DNA from 4 places in the Pseudomonas sp. R4-15 genome. Region 3 is predicted to be linked to each of the others. Evidence: predicted binding sites of a transcription regulator. Region 3 holds the regulator's gene; each other region holds the start of a gene.
The links. Region 3 encodes FliA, which starts transcription of late flagellar genes. Its sites were predicted from a motif close to CTAAAGTTTNNNNNNNNNNNGCCGNTAA; they were not measured.
Positions count from the first base shown of each region.

Region 1: the regulator FliA is predicted to act here: its motif matches at 1,399-1,426, upstream of ACYRGX_RS19475 (flagellar protein MotY).
Region 2: the regulator FliA is predicted to act here: its motif matches at 1,119-1,146, upstream of motA (flagellar motor stator protein MotA).
Region 4: the regulator FliA is predicted to act here: its motif matches at 1,798-1,825, upstream of ACYRGX_RS15440 (methyl-accepting chemotaxis protein).

Region 1 is NZ_CM147293.1:4,020,924-4,025,588, reverse strand. Features, by position in the region: gene rnt (ribonuclease T) at 1-209, opposite strand, end outside; gene pyrC (dihydroorotase) at 266-1,312, opposite strand; gene ACYRGX_RS19475 (flagellar protein MotY) at 1,464-2,432, shown strand; gene ACYRGX_RS19470 (argininosuccinate synthase) at 2,511-3,728, shown strand; gene gloA (lactoylglutathione lyase) at 3,836-4,228, shown strand; gene rarD (EamA family transporter RarD) at 4,277-4,665, shown strand, end outside.
Region 2 is NZ_CM147293.1:4,486,262-4,490,926, reverse strand. Features, by position in the region: gene ACYRGX_RS21660 (HDOD domain-containing protein) at 1-1,082, opposite strand, end outside; gene motA (flagellar motor stator protein MotA) at 1,202-2,053, shown strand; gene motB (flagellar motor protein MotB) at 2,076-3,119, shown strand; gene rsgA (small ribosomal subunit biogenesis GTPase RsgA) at 3,160-4,179, opposite strand; gene ACYRGX_RS21640 (methyltransferase domain-containing protein) at 4,299-4,665, shown strand, end outside.
Region 3 is NZ_CM147293.1:2,512,967-2,517,631, reverse strand. Features, by position in the region: gene ACYRGX_RS12000 (chemotaxis protein CheA) at 1-341, opposite strand, end outside; gene ACYRGX_RS11995 (protein phosphatase CheZ) at 505-1,281, opposite strand; gene ACYRGX_RS11990 (chemotaxis response regulator CheY) at 1,301-1,675, opposite strand; gene ACYRGX_RS11985 (RNA polymerase sigma factor FliA) at 1,755-2,498, opposite strand; gene fleN (flagellar synthesis regulator FleN) at 2,495-3,328, opposite strand; gene flhF (flagellar biosynthesis protein FlhF) at 3,402-4,665, opposite strand, start outside.
Region 4 is NZ_CM147293.1:3,234,222-3,238,886, reverse strand. Features, by position in the region: gene ACYRGX_RS15445 (DMT family transporter) at 1-330, opposite strand, end outside; gene ACYRGX_RS15440 (methyl-accepting chemotaxis protein) at 437-1,747, opposite strand; partial or broken gene ACYRGX_RS15435 (methyl-accepting chemotaxis protein) at 2,588-3,643, shown strand; gene exaC (acetaldehyde dehydrogenase ExaC) at 3,725-4,665, shown strand, end outside.

The sequences.
Region 1 (4,665 bases), 1.5 Mb from region 3:
CCGGTGAACTCCAGCGCGGCGGCCTCGATGTTGGCGCCTTCGAAGGGCTCGACCCGGAAGAAGTGGGTGTGCTCGGGGAACAGGTAGCCGTTCTCGTCCATGCCGATGGTCACGGCGGCGATTTCCAGCAGGGCGTCGGTGGCCGAATTGAAGCCGCCGGTCTCCACGTCCACGACGACCGGCAGGTAGCCGCGGAAGCGGCGGGCCATGGGCTTGCGCAGGTCGGCGACCGGTTGCTCGTCTTGCGGATCGAGATGTTCTTCGCTCACGCCTGTTCCTCCAGCAGTCGCCAGGCCAGTTTTTCGCCGCCACGCAGCGGCGTCACTTCGTGATCACCGAAGGGCAGGCTGGCTGGCAGCGTCCATTCTTCACGGATCAGGGTCACCTGCTCGGTATTGCGGGGCAGACCATAGAAATCGGCGCCATGCAGGCTGGCGAAACCCTCCAGGCGATCCAGTGCGTTGCGCGACTCGAAGGCCTCGGCATACAGCTCCAGCGCCGCGTGGGCGGTGTAGCAGCCGGCGCAGCCACAGGGCGATTCCTTGGCGTGTCGCGGGTGCGGTGCCGAGTCGGTGCCGAGGAAGAACTTCGGGCTGCCGCTGGTAGCTGCATCGAGCAGTGCCGCTTGGTGCGTGTTGCGCTTGAGTACCGGCAGGCAGAAATAGTGCGGGCGAATACCGCCGACCAGCATGTGGTTGCGGTTGTAGAGCAGGTGATGGGCGGTAATGGTGGCGCCGATGTGCGCCGGAGCCTCGGCGACGAACTGCGCGGCGTCGGCGGTGGTGATGTGCTCGAACACCACGCGCAGGGTCGGGAAGCGCTGCAACAGCGGGATCATCTGCTCGTCGATGAAGACTTTCTCGCGATCGAAGATATCCACTTCGCCGCGGGTCACCTCGCCGTGAACCAGCAGCGGCAGGCCGACCTCGGCCATGGCTTCCAGTGCCGGATGGATGTTGGCGATGGCGGTGACGCCCGACGCCGAGTTGGTGGTGGCGCCGGCCGGGTAGAGCTTGGCGGCGAAGACGATGCCACTGGCCTTGGCCTGGCGGACCATCTCGGGCGTCGTGCCGTCGGTGAGGTAGAGCACCATCAGCGGCTCGAAGCGGCTGCCTGCCGGGCGGGCGGCGAGGATGCGCTCGCGGTACTCGCCGGCCTCGATGGCGTCGCGTATCGGCGGCACCAGATTGGGCATGACGATGGCGCGGGCGAAGGTGCGGGCCACGTCCTTGACGGTCTGGGCGAGGGCGGCGCCATCGCGCAGGTGGATGTGCCAGTCGTCGGGACGCAGCAGGGTAAGGCGATCGGGCATGGGGTGTTCCAGGTGGGCGCTTTCTGTCGGCATGCTACCGGAAAAGGCCCTGGCCGGGTACGTCGGTCGGCTCCGGGATCGAGGCGTTCAAGTTTTCCCAGGGCGGACCGATACCCCAAGCGTTACCTCTGTTGTGCTGCTCGGAGTCGCCGTGCGCCCTTTGCTGATCCTCTCCCTGTTGCTGTGCGCCGCCTCCTCGGCCATGGCCATCACCTTCCAGCCGCGGCTGGAGAAGGCGGAGTGGGCGATCGCCGGGGATCAGTTCGAGTGCCGCCTGAGCCAGGCCGTGACCGGTTTCGGCAGCGGCGTATTCGTCCGTCGCGCCGGTGAACGGGTGGTTTTCCGGCTGGAGTCCAACGGCCAGCCGATGGAACGTGGCAGTGCGTTGCTGCTGGCCGCGGCCGCGCCCTGGCGGCCGACCCAGGGCGATGTCAACCTGGGCCTGGTGACGGTGAGCGAAGGGCAGACCCCCTTCAGCAGCAACAACCTGCAGGCGGAACGTTTACTGGTCGGTCTGCTGGAGGGGCGCAGTCCACTGGTGCGCCTGCGCACCGCCGGCGGCCGCGAACCCATGGAGGTCCGCCTGCTGCCGGCTCACTTCGCCAAGGCCTACGACGACTACCAGGCCTGCTCGGCCAAATTGCTGCCGGTGAACTTCGATCAGGTGCGACTGGCGCAGATCGGCTTCCCCGACGGTGGCGATGCCCTGGACCCGATGGCGCGCGCCAAGCTGGACATCATCCTGCAACTGCTCAAGGCCGACCCGAGCATCAACCACATCAGCCTCGATGGTCATTCCGACAATACCGGCAACCGCCTGGACAACCGCGAGCTGTCGCGGCGGCGGGCGATGTCGGTACGCGACTACCTGATCGCCGCCGGGGTACCAGAGTCCGAGGTGGTGGTGCGTTTCCATGGCGAGCGCTATCCGCTGGTGCCCAACAGCAGCGCCGCCAATCGCGCGAAGAATCGCCGCGTGACCCTGCAACTCGAACGCAACAGCCCACAGCAGCAGGCCGAGCCCGAAGCGGCGCCGGCACCGCCCGCGACGCCCCCAGCAGAACCCCCGCCGGCAGCACCGGCAGCGGGCGTGCAGGCGGAAGCCGCCAAGCCGGCCTAGGCCTGACACGGGCCTGTCAATCACCTGCCGACGGCAGTAGAATGCCCGCCTTTAAGTACAACCGCGTGGAGCGATGGCATGGCGGACGTTAAGAAGGTGGTCCTGGCCTATTCCGGTGGCCTGGATACCTCGGTAATCCTCAAGTGGCTGCAAGACACCTATAACTGCGAGGTGGTGACCTTCACCGCCGACCTGGGGCAGGGCGAGGAGGTCGAGCCGGCCCGCACCAAGGCTCAGGCCCTGGGCGTCAAGGAAATCTACATCGACGACCTGCGCGAAGAGTTCGTCCGCGACTTCGTCTTCCCGATGTTCCGCGCCAATGCCGTGTACGAAGGCGAGTACCTGCTGGGTACCTCCATCGCCCGTCCGCTGATCGCCAAGCGCCTGGTGGAAATCGCCAACGAGACCGGCGCTGATGCCATCTCCCACGGCGCCACCGGCAAGGGCAACGACCAGGTGCGTTTCGAGCTGGGTGCCTATGCGCTGAAGCCGGGCGTCAAGGTCATCGCGCCCTGGCGCGAATGGGACCTGCTCTCGCGCGAGAAGCTGATGGATTACGCCGAGAAGCACGCCATCCCGATCGAGCGCCACGGCAAGAAGAAGTCGCCGTACTCCATGGATGCCAACCTGCTGCACATCTCCTATGAAGGCGGCGTGCTGGAAGACACCTGGACCGAGCACGAAGAGGACATGTGGCGTTGGACCAAGTCGCCCGAGGCGGCTCCGGACTCCCCGACCTACATCGAACTGACCTACAAGGCCGGTGACATCGTCGCCATCGATGGCAAGGACATGACCCCGGCCCAGGTGCTGACCGAGCTCAACCGCATCGGCGGCGAGAACGGCATCGGTCGCCTGGACATCGTCGAGAACCGCTACGTCGGCATGAAGTCGCGCGGCTGCTACGAGACCCCCGGCGGCACCATCATGCTCAAGGGCCACCGTGCCATCGAGTCGATCACCCTGGACCGCGAAGTCGCTCATCTCAAAGACGAGCTGATGCCCAAGTACGCCAGCTTGATCTACAACGGCTTCTGGTGGAGCCCCGAGCGTCTGATGCTGCAGCAGATGATCGACGCCTCCCAGGCCCGTGTGAACGGTGTCGTGCGCCTGAAGCTGTACAAGGGCAATGTCATCGTCACCGGTCGCAAGTCCGACGATTCGCTGTTCGACGCCAACATCGCGACCTTCGAGGAAGACGGCGGCGCCTACAACCAGCAGGACGCGGCGGGCTTCATCAAGCTCAATGCCCTGCGTATGCGCATCGCTGCCGGCAAGGGCCGCGAAATGCTCTGACCCCAGGGTGGGGCAGGTGATCCCTGCGAACCCTGACGAGCCCCGGCCACGCGCCGGGGTTCGTATTTGTGCGCCCGAATGGGCCGAACGATGAGGAGAAAGCCATCATGCGATTACTGCATACCATGCTGCGCGTCGGCGACCTGGACAAATCCATCGCCTTCTACACCGAAGTACTGGGGATGACCCTGCTGCGTCGCAACGACTACCCCGAGGGGCGTTTCACCCTGGCCTTCGTCGGCTATGGCGACGAGGCGCACAACAGCGTGATCGAGCTGACCCATAACTGGGATACGCCCAGCTACGACCTGGGCAATGGCTATGGCCACATTGCCCTGGAAGTCGAGGACGTCTACAAGGCCTGCGAAGACATTCGCGCCCGTGGCGGCAAGATCACCCGCGAGCCGGGCCCGATGAAGCACGGCACCAGCATCCTGGCCTTCGTCGAAGACCCGGACGGCTACAAGATCGAACTGCTGTCGCCCCAGCGCCAGGATTGATTGCCTACCTCGCCCGGCTTCCTGCCGGGCGCTTGCCGAGTCGTCAACTTGAACCTATCTGCCCGTGGCGTGTGGCTGGCGCTGCTCGCTCCCTTCCTGTTCGCCGCGATGCCCGGCTTCGTGAAACTGCTGCAGCCACTCGATGGCGAACAGGTCGCAGCCTGGCGGGTGCTCTGGTCGCTGCCGATGGTCATGCTGCTGATCGGCGTGGCGCGGCAGTGGGGCAGCCTGCGCGAAACCCTTCTGCGACTGCGGCGCGAGCCTCTGCTGCTCGCCGCGCTGCCGGTCACCGCGTTGCTGATCGGCGTGCAGTGGTGGTTGTTCCTCTGGGCGCCGCTGGCCGGGCGCATGGTCGAGGTGTCTCTCGGCTATTTCCTGTTGCCGCTGAGCATGGTGCTTGTCGGGCGCCTGGCCTACGGCGAGCGCCTGCGGCCGTT
Region 2 (4,665 bases), 2.0 Mb from region 3:
GCGAGGTTGGCGAAAGGACTCGGTTCACGCAGCAACTGGGTGCAGCGCTGGCGCCACTCCAGGCTCGGGTCGCTGGGCGGCGGCGCGCTGTTGCGTTCCACGGGGGCATGCCGATCATCGCTGACCCAGGGCCAGAGCAGCGCTTCGGCAGGGTGCCAGAGTCCGGGCTGGTCATGCAGACGTGCGCTGCTTGCCGCGTGCTGGTGCACGGCCTGGTGCAATTCGTCCAGCGGTTGCTCCAGGTACAGGCCGCACAGCTGTTGCCAGCGCAGATGATGATGGGTGCCCCAGCCGTCATGGGCCGAGAGCGCCAGGCCGTTGGCCAGCAGCACCGTGTTCGCCGGTTGCGTCAGCCAGCGGGACAGTTCGGGCTGGGCGTCCAGACGCTGGCGCTGCTCCAGCGGATGGGCATGGTCGCGGGCGATGTGCAGGGCTCGCACCAGTTGCCGGCGATCCTCGAGCAGCAAGCGGTAGCCACGCACGATCCATTCGGGCAGTTTCCAGCGTTCTGCGAGCTCCAGCCCGAGGCGTACCAGCGGCAGGTTGAACAGCTCGTGCTCGTTGCCTTCCTCGGGGAAGGTACCGCTCTGGGTGCGCCGCGCCCAGTCCTCGAACAGCTCCGGATAGGCATACAGCAGTGCCCAGTAGGGCGACATGAAGAGCAGGCTGCCCCAGTGGATCTCCTGCCACAGGCGCGCCAGCCGCGCGGCGAAAAGCCCGCTGGCCTGGGTGCTGGCGTGCTGGCTGATCAGCAGCAGTTGGCGCAACGCCAGGGGCATCTGCGTTTCCTCGAGCGCAGGCAGCGCTTCGATCAGCGAGACCGTGCGCTGCACGCCAAGCCGTGAAATCGCCACTTCCAGGCTCAGGGCGTTGGCGTCCGTGTTGCTCACGCGGGCGTTCGACTGGCGCAGGATCGCCAGCGCCAGCGTGGGACTTTGCTGTATCTGCTCGGCCATATCGCGCAACGATGAATTGTTGTCGCGCAGGGCACGCAGCGCTCGCCGGTGTACCTGTGCCGGAACCGGCAGCGGTAAACCGTCGAGCTGCTTCACGCGTTGATCCAACTGCTCGATGCGTTTCATGTCCTTACCGCCGATCTGGTAATTGTCCGTTTCTACCTTTAGTCTGGCGTAAATCGCCCGATAACTAGAAGAGCCGCGCGACGCGGCGCTTTTCTTCGCTCTGCTGACTTGTCCTCGAAATGGTAAAAATCATCGGCATCATCGTCGTGTTCGCCAGTGTGCTTGGCGGATACGTTCTTTCCCACGGCAAGATCGCCGCACTGATCCAGCCTTTCGAGGTGCTGATCATCGGTGGGGCCGCGCTCGGTGCATTCCTGCAGGCCAACCCTGGCAGTGCCTTCATGCACGTCTTCAAGAAGTCCTTGAAGATGTTCGGCTCGCGCTTTACTCACGCCTTTTACCTGGACGTGCTCAAGCTGCTCTATGAAATTCTCAACAAGAGTCGCCGCGAAGGCATGATGGCCATCGAGGCGGACATCGAAGATCCGGGTGCCAGCCCGCTGTTCAGCAAGTATCCCAATCTGCTCAAGGACGAGCGGATGATGGCCTTCATCTGCGACTACCTGCGCATCATGGCCTCGGGCAACATGGCGCCGCACGAGCTTGAGGGGCTCTTCGACATGGAGCTGACCAGCCTCAAGGAAGACCTGGAGCATCCCGCACACGCGGTCAACCGTATCGCCGACGGTCTGCCGGGCTTCGGTATCGTCGCCGCGGTACTCGGCATCGTGGTGACCATGGCCATGCTCGGTGAAGCCGAACAGGCGGCGCTCGGCCAGCACGTCGGTGCGGCCCTGGTGGGTACCTTCCTCGGTATTCTCGCGGCCTATGGCTTCTTCGGGCCGCTGGCGGTATCGCTGGAGCACGATGCCAAGGAGGAAGTGAACGTCTACGAGTCGATCAAGGCCTGCCTGGTGGCGTCGGCCTCGGGCATGCCGCCGACCCTGGCCGTGGAATTCGGCCGCAAGGTACTGTTCCCTGCCCATCGCCCGAGCTTCAGCGAGCTCGAGCAGGCGATGCGTGGCAGCTGAGCCACGCCTGGGGACCTGACACATGGAAAACAACCAGCCGATCATCGTCAAGCGGGTGAAGAAAGGCGGCGCCGGTCACCACGGCGGCGCCTGGAAAATCGCCTTCGCCGACTTCGCCACCGCGATGATGGCATTCTTCCTGGTGCTCTGGCTGATGTCCTCGGCCACGCCTGAGCAGAAGAAACAGATTTCCGGCTACTTCCAAGATCCGGTGGGCTTCAGCGAGAGCAACAGCCCCTATGTGATCGACCTGGGCGGCTCTCCCCAGGTCTCGCCCGACCGCACCCTCAACCAGGACACGCGGGATTCTTCGAACGACCTGAACAGTCAGGACATCCTCGAAAACAAGAATCCGATCATGCCTTCGCCGTCCGAGGACGCCGAACAGGCCGCGGAGAAACTCGACCAGGAACGCCTGGAGCTGCTGATGAAGGAGCTTCAGGAAAAGATCGACGCCAGCGCCGAACTGCAGAACTATCGCGACCAGATTCACCTGGAAGTGACCCCCGATGGCTTGCGCATCCAGATCACCGACGCCGACCGCCGGCCGATGTTCGACTCCGGTAGCGCGCGCCTGCAGCCTTACTTCGAGGACATCCTGCTGGCGATGGCCGACACCATCAAGGGCGTGCCGAACAAAATCAGCGTCAGCGGCCATACCGATGCCAAGCCCTTCGCCGGGCAGGGTGATTTCGGCAACTGGGAGCTCTCTGCCAATCGCGCCAACGCCGCTCGACGGGCGTTGATCGGAGGGGGGTATCCCGATGATCAGGTGGCGCGGGTGGTCGGTTTCGGTGCTTCGCAACTGCAGGACAAGGCGGCCCCGTTCGACCCCATCAACCGGCGTATCGACATCGTCGTGCTCAGCCGTCGTGCCCAGCGCGCGGTCGAAGGGGGTACCGTCACCGCACCGTCCGAGGACGACGGAACGCCCGACGTACCGGCGGCCGGCGACATCCCGCAGATTCCGCAGCCCGCCAGCGATGCGCAGCGGCGCAACTTCTTCGAGTCGGACAATGGTGCGCTGGACGACGCCGCGCGCGGGCGTCTGGCGCCGGGTAACTAGGCGGTTACCCGGCGCATCGCGAGTGAAGCGGCCGCAGACCCTAGTACTCGTCTTTTTCCAGACCCGTGAGAATGTGCCGGTAGCTGGCCAGTCGCTGCGGGTGGACGCGGCCGTCCTCGACGGCGGCGAGCAGGGCACAGCCCGGTTCGCGCTCGTGGGCGCAGTCGCGGAAGCGGCAGTGTCCGAGCAGTTCGGCGAATTCGACGAAACCGTCCTCGACGTCGGCGCGGGTGACGTGCACCAGGCCGAACTCGCGAATGCCGGGTGAGTCGATCAGTTCGCCGCCGCCGGGGAAGTGGAACAGACGCGCCGTCGTGGTGGTGTGCGTGCCCTTGCCCGTGTGTTCGGAGAGCGCACCCACGCGCACGTCCTCGCCCGGCAGCAGGGCGTTCACCAGCGATGACTTACCGACGCCCGACTGACCGACGAAGACGCTGACGTGTCCGTCCAGCGTGGCGCGCAGTTGGTCCATCCCCTCACCCTGATGGGCCGAGACTTCCAGCAGGCGATAGCCGATGTTGCGGTAGACATCGAGCAGCGCGTTCAGCCCCGGGCCGTTGTGTTCGTCGACCAGGTCGGCCTTGTTCAGCAGCAGCAGCGGCTCGATGTCGGCGTGGCGTGCGGCGATCAGGTAGCGGTCGATGAGGTTGCCGTGGGGATGCGGCTGCGGTGCGAAGACGATCACCAGACGGTCGACGTTCGCTGCCACCGGCTTGAGCAGGCCGCGCGAGTCCGGACGGCACAGCTCGGAGCGGCGCGGCAACTGCGCGACGATCACGCCGCTGTCGGCATTGCCGGCGCGCCAGACCACGCGGTCGCCGGTCACCAGCGGCGGCAGGTTGGCGCGCAGGTGGCAGCGCCAGCGTACGCGCTGCTCGTCCTCCACCTCGACCTGTACGCCAAAATGCGCAATCACCAGGCCTTCCTGTTCCGGCCCCAGGTCGCCGCCTTCGAGCTCATCCAGCGCGCGCGTCTCGCGCTTGGCCGCGCGGGCGGCGCGCTCTTCCTGGATTTTCTCGATGCGCCACTGCTGGCGGCGGTTGAGTTGGCGTTTGGCCATGCGTGACGGGCGTCCGAGGGTTGCGATCGGGGCGCGATTCTAGCACGCGCCATGGCGCTCCCGGCGCCGTGCAACAGGCCTTACACTGAGACTCCTGCCACCGGCGATCCGATGTCTGCATGACTGTCTTCCGTCACCCTCTCTGGCGCGCCCTGCTGGCGCAATGTTTCGCCTGCCTACTGCTGTTCGGCGGGCTGGCTCTTTGCGCCGCCCTGGGTGGCTGGCGCCCGACACTGTGGCAGGCGGCGCTGGCCCAGGGATGCCTGGCGCTGGTGGGCGGTGTCTGGCTGGGCCTGCCACGCTGGTGGTGGCCGCTGCTAGTGGCCTTCGTGCCCGCCTTGCTCGCAGTCTCCACCTGGGGCTTGCCGGCCTGGGTGCCGGCGCTGGCCTTCGTGCTGCTCGCGGCGCTGAACTGGAACGGCCTGCGCGAGCGGGTGCCGCTTTACCTGACAGGAGGCGAGGGCGAACGGGCGCTGCACGAGGTGC
Region 3 (4,665 bases):
GCGTCCGGCTCGGTTCGCTCACGCACGCTGTCGAACATCGCGTTGACGGTGTCCAGCGCCTGCAGCACCACGTCCATGAGCGCGGAGTCCACGCGACGCTCGCCTTTGCGCAAAATGTCGAAGACGTTCTCCGCGCAGTGGCAACACTCCACCAACTCATGCAGTTGGAGGAATCCCGCACCGCCCTTGACGGTATGGAAACCCCGGAAAATGGCGTTGAGCAGCTCCATGTCGTCCGGTCGGCTTTCCAGCTCGACCAGTTGCTCGGACAGCTGTTCGAGGATCTCGCCGGCCTCTACCAGGAAGTCCTGGAGGATTTCTTCATCGGCGTCGAAGCTCATCTGTTGCTCCATCAAAGACCATGGGACGCGAGTCGCCGGTAGGACGCCCGAGATTACCCGCTGCCGGACCTGTCGATCCCGGAACCCGGTGCGACTTAAGGCCGCCGGGCCTGTGTCATGCTGCTGTCATTGCCACGTACGCCTCCCCGGCGTACGTCCACGACTAGAATCCGAGGCTCGACAAAAGATCGTCGACGTCATCCTGCCCGGAGACCACATCTGTCCTGTTATCGGCATTGATCTGCGGACCTTCACCCTGCGAGCTCTTTTCTTTTTCGCGCGAGGCGGGTTGCTCGTGACGAATACCCGCCAGGCGATCCACCTGGCTGGCCATGAGCATGAGTTTGAGCAGATTGCTTTCGACCTCGGTGACCAGGGAAGTCACACGCTTGATGACCTGGCCGGTGAGATCCTGATAATCCTGCGCCAGCAGAATGTCGTTCAGGGAAGCTGAAAGCGTTTCACTGTTACGCTCGCTGCGTGCGAGGAACTGTTCGATTCGCTTGGCCAGATCGCGAAAGCTGGCGGCGTCCATCTCCCGGCGCATGAAACGCTGCCAATCGACATTCAGAGACCGCGCCTCGCCGCTCAACTCGGAAACCAGCGGCGCGCATTCCTCAACCAGATCCATGGTCCGGTTGGCCGCCTTTTCCGTCATTTTCACCACGTACGCCAGGCGGTCGGTGGCATCGCCAATCTGCGACAGCTCCTGAGCGTGAGGCATGTGCGCGTCGAGCTGGAAGTCGGCGATCGAGTTGTGCAGCGCACGCGTCAATTTGCCGACTTCGTTGTAGAGCCCCTGGTCGCGAACCTGGTTGATCTGCTGAATGACCTGTCCGGCCTCGCCGAAATCACCGCGATCCAGACTCTCGGTCAAGCGATGGGCATGTGCCCGAAGGGTCGATTCGAAATCCGCACCCTGGGAGTCGTTGTCCTGCATGGCAAACCTCATGGCCGACTCAGCCGTTGACCCGCTCGAAGATCTTCTCGATCTTTTCCTTGAGCACTTGGGCGGTGAAGGGCTTGACCACGTATCCGTTCACCCCGGCCTGGGCGGCCTCGATGATTTGGTCACGTTTGGCTTCAGCGGTCACCATCAATACCGGCAGACTGCGCAGACGGTCGTCGGCGCGCACCGCGCGCAAGAGGTCGATGCCGGACATGTTCGGCATGTTCCAATCGGTCACCAGAAAGTCGAAGCCACCGCTGTGCAACATCGGCAGAGCCGTGGCGCCATCGTCCGCCTCCGCCGTGTTGGTGAAGCCCAGATCACGCAAGAGGTTCTTGATGATCCGCCTCATCGTGGAAAAATCATCCACGATGAGAATCTTCATGTTCTTGTCCAATTCGACCTCCATCCAGTCGTAAACGCGCGCATTATCCGTCGTGTGTTCCGTTTTCGGAACGCCTCGCTCAAGCCGATCGCCATTCCGCGAGACGCGCCCGCAAACGGGCGGCACTCTGACTGTGCAACTGGCATACGCGCGACTCGCTCACCCCCAGCACCTCACCGATCTCCTTGAGGTTGAGCTCTTCGTCATAGTAAAGCGCCAGCACCAAACGTTCACGCTCGGGCAATTGCTCGATGGCTTGCGCAAGGGCTGCACGAAAGCGCTCACCCTCGATCTCTCCTGCCGGCTCGTAGCCACTTTGACCGAGTTCCCCCTGAACCCCGTGCTCTCCTCCTTCGAGCAACTCGTCGAAGCTGAACAGGCGGCTGCCGCGGGTATCGCCAAGCATGCCGTAGTAGTCGTCCAGACTCAATTCCAGCTCCGCGGCGACTTCGTGATCACGTGCGTCACGCCCGGTGCGGGTTTCCACCGCCCGGATGGCATCGGCGATCATACGGCTGTTGCGATGCACCGAGCGCGGCGCCCAATCGCCCTTGCGGACCTCATCGATCATCGCGCCGCGAATGCGTATACCCGCATAAGTCTCGAATGTCGCGCCCTTTCCGGCTTCGTATTTCTTGGAGGCCTCCAGCAGGCCGATCATCCCCGACTGGATCAGGTCTTCGACCTGCACGCTGGCAGGCAGACGCGCCAGCAGGTGGTAGGCAATCCGTTTTACCAGGGGCGCATAGCGCTCGATGAGCTCGTGATGCGTCCGCTGATGGCCCTGCGAGTTGTACATACGGACCCCACTAGAGGCAGTCATACGGGTGTCTCGGCGGGATTATGCGATACCAGACGTTCGACAAAGAATTCCAGATGACCCCGCGGGTTGGCCGGCAACGGCCAACTGTCCACTTTCTGCGCGATGGCCTTGAAGGCCTGCGCGCACTTGGAGCGGGGAAAGGCCTCGTAGACCGCACGCTGCTTCTGCACCGCCTTGCGCACCGACTCATCGTACGGAATGGCGCCGACATACTGCAGTGCCACATCGAGGAAACGGTCGGTCACCTTGGTCAGTTTAGCGAACAGATTGCGGCCTTCCTGGGGGCTGTGCGCCATGTTCGCCAGGACACGGAAACGGTTGGTGCCGTAGTCCCGGTTGAGTAGTTTGATGAGCGCGTAGGCATCGGTGATCGAGGTCGGCTCATCGCACACGACGACGACGACCTCCTGCGCTGCGCGCACGAAGCTGACGACGGCATCACCGATACCGGCAGCCGTGTCGATGACCAACACATCAAGATTCTCACCCAGGTCGCTGAATGCCTGGATCAGCCCGGCGTGCTGCATGGGCGACAGATTGACCATGTCCTGGGTGCCGGACGCAGCCGGCACGATACGCACGCCGCCGGGCCCCTGCAGGACCACGTCGCGCAGGTCGCACTCGCCGGAAATCACGTCCGCCAAGGTGCGTTTGGGCTGCAGACCGAGCAATACGTCGACGTTGGCCAGCCCCAGGTCGGCGTCGAGCAGCATGACTCGACGCCCCAACTCGGCCAGCGCCAACGACAGATTCACGGACACGTTGGTCTTACCCACGCCGCCCTTGCCGCCGGTCACCGCGATCACTTGTACGGGATGCAAATTCGCCATGTCGTCTAATACCTTGTGCAACTACCGGGGAGCCACGCTCCCCCTGGCCCGGAAACGCCGGGTGATTTGATCCTCAGCCTGCCCGCCGTGCAGGATTAACGTACAGGCCTGCGAAGGTTTCCGCCATGGCGTCTTCACTGGGCGCCTCCGGGTTCTGCAGTGCAACCGCACGACTGACCAGTTGATGACCCCGTGGCAGGTGCAGATCATCCGGAATACGCGGTCCGTCGGCGAGATAGGCTACCGGCAGTGCCTGGCCTATGGCCAGCCCCAACACCTCACCGAGACTCCCTGCTTCGTCCAGCTTGGTCAGGATGCAACCCGCCAGGCCGCAGCGCTTGTAGGCATGATACGCCGACTTGAGCACCTGGCTCTGACTGGTGGCTGAAAGCACCAGGTAGTTCTTCGCCTTCACTCCCCGGCCGCCCAGGCTATCCAGTTGCATGCGCAGCGCCGGATCATTGGCGGGCAGGCCGGCGGTATCGATGAGTACGACACGCTTCTTCGCCAACGGTATCAGTGCCTGGGCCAACGACTGCTGCGGCTCCACGGACACTACTGCGACGTCCAGGATGCGCCCCAGGGTACGCAATTGCTCCTGAGCACCAATACGGTAGCTGTCCATCGTCACCAACGCGACCTGGGCCGCACCGTACTTGAGAACATAGCGGGCAGCCATCTTCGCCAGGGTAGTGGTCTTGCCCACGCCCGCGGGCCCGACGAGAGCGATCAACCCGCCCTCTTCCAGCGGCTCCTGCTCGCAGACGCGAACGCTCTGCGCAAGGTGCGCGAGCAGCAGGCGCCAGGCCTGGCGCGGCTCCGTCACGTGCGCCACGCGCTCCAGCAGGCTCTGGCAAAGCTCGCCCGGCAGCCCCATGCGCTGCAGCTTGCGCCACAGGCTGGCCTGCTGCGGCCGACGACCCTGCATCTGGCTCCAGGCCATCGAGCCGAGCTGCCCTTCGAGCAGCTCACGCAGGCCATTGAGCTCGGCCCGCATGGCATCCAGCGCGCGCGAGTCCGACTGGACCTGGGGCGCGACCGGACGTTGCACGGCTTCGGCGGGACGCGCGGCCTCGACGGTCGAAGCCGGCAATTCCGGGGCCACCAGTGACTCGTTGGCGAACAACTGGCGATCCTGACCGGCGCGCTCGCGCTGGACGAGGTCCGCGTGCGCCGTGGCGATACGCACCTGGGTCTTGCGCAACTCGGCCTCGAGCTCGGGGTTGGCCTGGCGCGCAGGACGCAGCGGAGCCTGGTAATCGAGTGCAGCGGTCAACTCGACGCCACCGGCCACCTTGCGGTTGGCGATGATCGCGGCGTCGTCGCCGAGTTCTTCG
Region 4 (4,665 bases), 720 kb from region 3:
GCGCAGCAGGCCCCAGCCGAGCATGCCGAGCTGCACGGCGCCGAACAGCAGTAGCGCACCGCTGGCGGCGTCGAGACGTGTATAGGCGAAGGAGAAGCCGGCAGCGTAGACGAACAGCGCGATGGCTCCGGCCCAACTGCCGGTCGCCTGGCAGGATCCGTTGCGGTGGCGCAGCAGGAGCAGCAGCACCACGGCGCCACTCGACAGGCGCAGCAGGGTGAAGCTGGCGGGATCGAGGGACGTATCGCGAAGGGCCAGGCGGCACAGCAGTGAGTTGCCGGCAAAGGCGAGCATTGCCAGGGCGGTCAGCAGGTAGGTGCGGGGTGTCATCGGGCGGGACTTCTTGTGATTGTCCCCGCAGACTAGCAGCCCTGGGGCCGGTGAGGTTTCGCGGGATGCCGCTTTTCCCGGTTTCGACGCGAAACTCCGACCCGACCTAGGCTTTGAGTTGGTTGGCCACGCGGCCGACCACGTCGACCACCTGTTGGGCGCCTTCCTGGATCACCACGATCACCTCGCCGGCCTGGTTGGCCAGTCCCAGACCCTGTTCGGCCTGACTGCGGCTGCTGTCCATGCTCTTTACGGCCGCCTGGGCGAGGTCCTTGTTCTTCTCCACCACGCCGACGATCTCCTCGGCGGCCTTGCTGGTGCGCCCGGCGAGCTGGCGCACTTCGTCGGCGACCACGGCGAAGCCTCGGCCCTGGTCGCCGGCGCGGGCGGCCTCGATGGCGGCGTTGAGTGCGAGCAGGTTGGTCTGGTCGGCGATCTCGCTGATGGTCTTGAGGATGGCGCCAATCAGCTGGGATTGGTGATCCAGCGCTTCGATACCGTGCGAGGCCTCCTGCATCTGGGTGGCGATGCGATGCATCACGTCGACGGTCTCGCGCACCACCGCGGCGCCGCGCTGTGCCGACTGGTCGGTCTGCTGTGACGTCTCGAAGGCCATGTTCGCGGCCTGTACCACTTCCTGCTCGCGGCGGACCTGGTCGCTGATCACGGTGGCGAACTTGACCACCTTGTAGAGCTTGCCGTGGGCATCCAGTACCGGGTTGTAGGAAGCTTCCAGCCAGACGTCCTGGCCATGCGCATCGATCCGGCGAAAACGTCCGGCAACGTATTCGCCACGACGCAAGCGGTCCCAGAACGCCTGGTAGGCGGGCGTGCGGTCGTCACCGGGTGGGCAAAACAGGCTGTGGTGCTTGCCGCGAATCTGCTCCAGGCGGTAGCCCATGGTCGACAGGAACTGGTTGTTGGCACCCAGCACGTTGCCCTGCATGTCGAACTCGATCATCGCGTTGGAGCGCTGCAGCGCCTCGATCAGGTTGCCATGCTCGCGTGCGGTCTGCACTTGCTGGGAGAGATCCACCCCCATGAGCGTGAAGCCTTCGAGATGACCTTGCTCATCCTTGATGGGGAGCAGCGTCAGTTGCAGCCAGCGTTCGTTGCCGCCTGCCCGCAGCCCCAGCAAGCCGCTGGCCGAACGACCCTGGCGCAGGCTTTCCAGCATTTGCTGGCTGGCGGGTTCGTCCCGTGAGCCATCGCACAACTGCCCGAGTGTCTGTCCCAGGATTTTTCCCGGCTCGCTCTGCAGCATGGCGGCGGCCCGCTCGTTCACCCGTCGCACACGGCCTTCGCGGTCGAGCTCAAAAACGCCCGCCTCGTTGGACAGACCTTCGTGTAACTGCTTGGCTCGACTCAGTTCGGCATGACTGAGCGCGAGCGCCTTCTTCAAGGGCCCGTTGAACATGGGTACAACTCCTGGGGGAACGAGGACAGCGGAAGGCAACGACAGTCAGAGTTTCGGCGATTCCGGCAGTTCCTTGAGCCTGGTGGCTCAATGATATTTTTCTATCAGGCGACGGTTTTTTGCTTTCCGCGCCGATGACGTGCGGCATGTGTCGGAAGACTGGCGCGAGAATGGGTGTGGGCGGGCGAGCCCCGTATGTTCGACCATCGGACGCATGGCGCTGGGGGCTCGGATACTGGTATACAGCGGTTACAACGAAAAAAGACCGGCCATGGGTAGGGGGCACGGTCTCGACTTGGAGGTCACATGCTGTCGATCCTCGCTCGCCGTTTGGCGCCACTGGTGTGGGTTCTGTCGATCATGGCGCTCGTGCTGCTGGCCGACGGCCACTGGGTGCCTCTCTGGGTCTCGCTCCTGGCTGCATTGCCATTGGGGCTGCTGGCCCATCGTCAGGGGAAACCGGCTGATGTGGCGTCCGTGGATGCCCAGGAACCGTTGGTGACGCTGGCCCGTGAGCTGTCCCATGCGACCAGTCGCAATGCCCTGGCGTCGGCGGGAGTCACCCATGCCGTCGGGCACCTGCGCGGCAAGTTGCAGTCGCAACTGTCCGCGGCTGACAGCATCGTCGGCAGTGCCGAGGTGATGATAGACACCGAGCAGGCCACGGCGGCGTTTTCCAGCCAGGCGCTGGAGGCGGCCAGCCATACCCGCGAGAGCAGCGTGGCGGGGCGCGAGGAGCTTTCCACCACCATCGCGCGCCTGCACGACTTCACCGGCAACGCCAATGCCTGTCGCGAGGAAATCGAGGCGCTCAACCTGCGCAGCGAGGAAATCCAGCGGGTCGCCCAGGTGATCCAGGCCATCGCCGCGCAGACCAACCTGCTAGCACTCAATGCCGCCATCGAGGCGGCGCGCGCCGGGGAGCACGGGCGTGGTTTCGCCGTGGTCGCCGACGAAGTGCGCCAGCTCGCCGGGCGCACGACCAGCGCCACCGAGGAAGTCGGGCAGATGGTCACGGATATCCAGACCCGTACCGCGAGCGTGGCCGAGCGCATTCGCCGTCTGTCCACCGACCTGGAGTCGGGCGTCGGCGCGGTGGAGCACACCGGGGAGCGCCTGCAGAACATCGCCGGACTCGCGGGCGATGTGGAAGAACGGGTACGTGGTATTGCCGCGGGTGTCGATGGCAACCGCGCGCAACTCGATGCGCTGTTCGCGGCGGTGGCCCAGGTGCGCAGCGATCTTGGCGTGTGCGAGGAGCAGACCGAGAACGTCGCGGAGTCCGCCAGAGAACTGGAGCGCCAGAGCGAGCACCTGAGCGAGCGACTCTCGGTGATTGGTCTGGACGATTATCATCAGCGGGTCTATGCCCTGGCCTTGGAGGGAGCGGCGGCGATTGCCGCGCGCTTCGAGGCCGATTTGCAGGCCGGACGCATCCGTCCCGAAGACCTGTTCGATCGCGACTACCAGTTGCAGGCCGGCAGCGAGCCCCCTCGCTTCACCACCCGTTTCGATCGCTATACCGATGAGGTCCTGCCGGCAATCCAGGAGCCGCTGCTGCAGCGGCACGAAGGCCTGGTGTTCGCCATCGCCTGCACCCCGGACGGTTATGTGCCGACCCATAACCGGGTCTTTGCCCGGCCGCCGACGGGAGATCCGACCCACGATCGCGTGCATGCGCGCAGCAAGCGGCTGTTCAACGACCGCACCGGCGCGCGCTGCGGCAGCCACCAGCAGCCGTTGCTGCTGCAGACCTACACCCGAGATACCGGCGAGCTGATGCACGACCTTTCGGTGCCGATCCGGGTGCAGGGGCGCCACTGGGGTGGCTTGCGCCTGGGCTACCGGCCCGAGGCTGCGTCTACTACCAATGGCGGAGGCGAGCGCGCTGCATAACGCCTATGCTTCTACGGTTCGCTCCCGCTCTGCCATGGGACTCACGCGGGACTTTATCGACACAACGACAAGAGGCCTCACATGATCTACGCACAACCCGGTACCCAGGGCTCGGTGGTCAGTTTCGCACCGCGCTATGGCAACTACATCGGTGGTGAATTCGTCGCTCCGGTGCACGGCAACTACTTCGTCAACACCTCGCCGGTGAACGGCTCGGTGATCGCCGAGTTTCCCCGTTCCGACGCGGCCGACATCGACAAGGCGCTGGATGCCGCGCACGCCGCCGCCGATGCCTGGGGCAAGACCTCGGTGCAGGCGCGCTCGCTGGTGCTGCTGAAGATCGCCGACCGCATCGAGGCGAACCTGGAGAAACTCGCCGTCGCGGAGACCTGGGACAACGGCAAGGGCATTCGCGAGACGCTCAACGCCGACGTCCCGCTGGCCGCCGACCACTTCCGCTACTTCGCCGGCTGCATCCGCGCCCAGGAAGGGGCCGCGGCGGAAATCGACGAACACACCGCCGCCTACCACTTCCACGAGCCGCTGGGCGTGGTGGGGCAGATCATCCCGTGGAACTTCCCGCTGCTGATGGCGGCCTGGAAACTGGCCCCGGCGCTGGCGGCCGGCAACTGCGTGATCATAAAGCCGGCCGAGCAGACGCCGCTGTCGATCACCCTGCTGGCGGAGATCATCGGCGACCTGCTGCCGCCGGGTGTGCTCAACATCGTCCAGGGTTTTGGCAAGGAAGCGGGCGAGGCGCTGGCGACCAGCACGCGCATCGCCAAGATCGCCTTCACCGGCTCCACCCCGGTGGGTTCGCACATCCTCTCCTGCGCGGCGAAGAACATCATCCCGAGCACCGTGGAGCTGGGCGGCAAGAGCCCGAACATCTACTTCGAAGACATCATGCAGGCCGAGCCCTCGTTCATCGAGAAGGCCGCCGAAGGCCTGGTGCTGGCGTTCTTCAACCAGGGCGAGGTGTGTACCTGCCCGTCGCGCGCGCTGGTGCAGGAATCGATCTA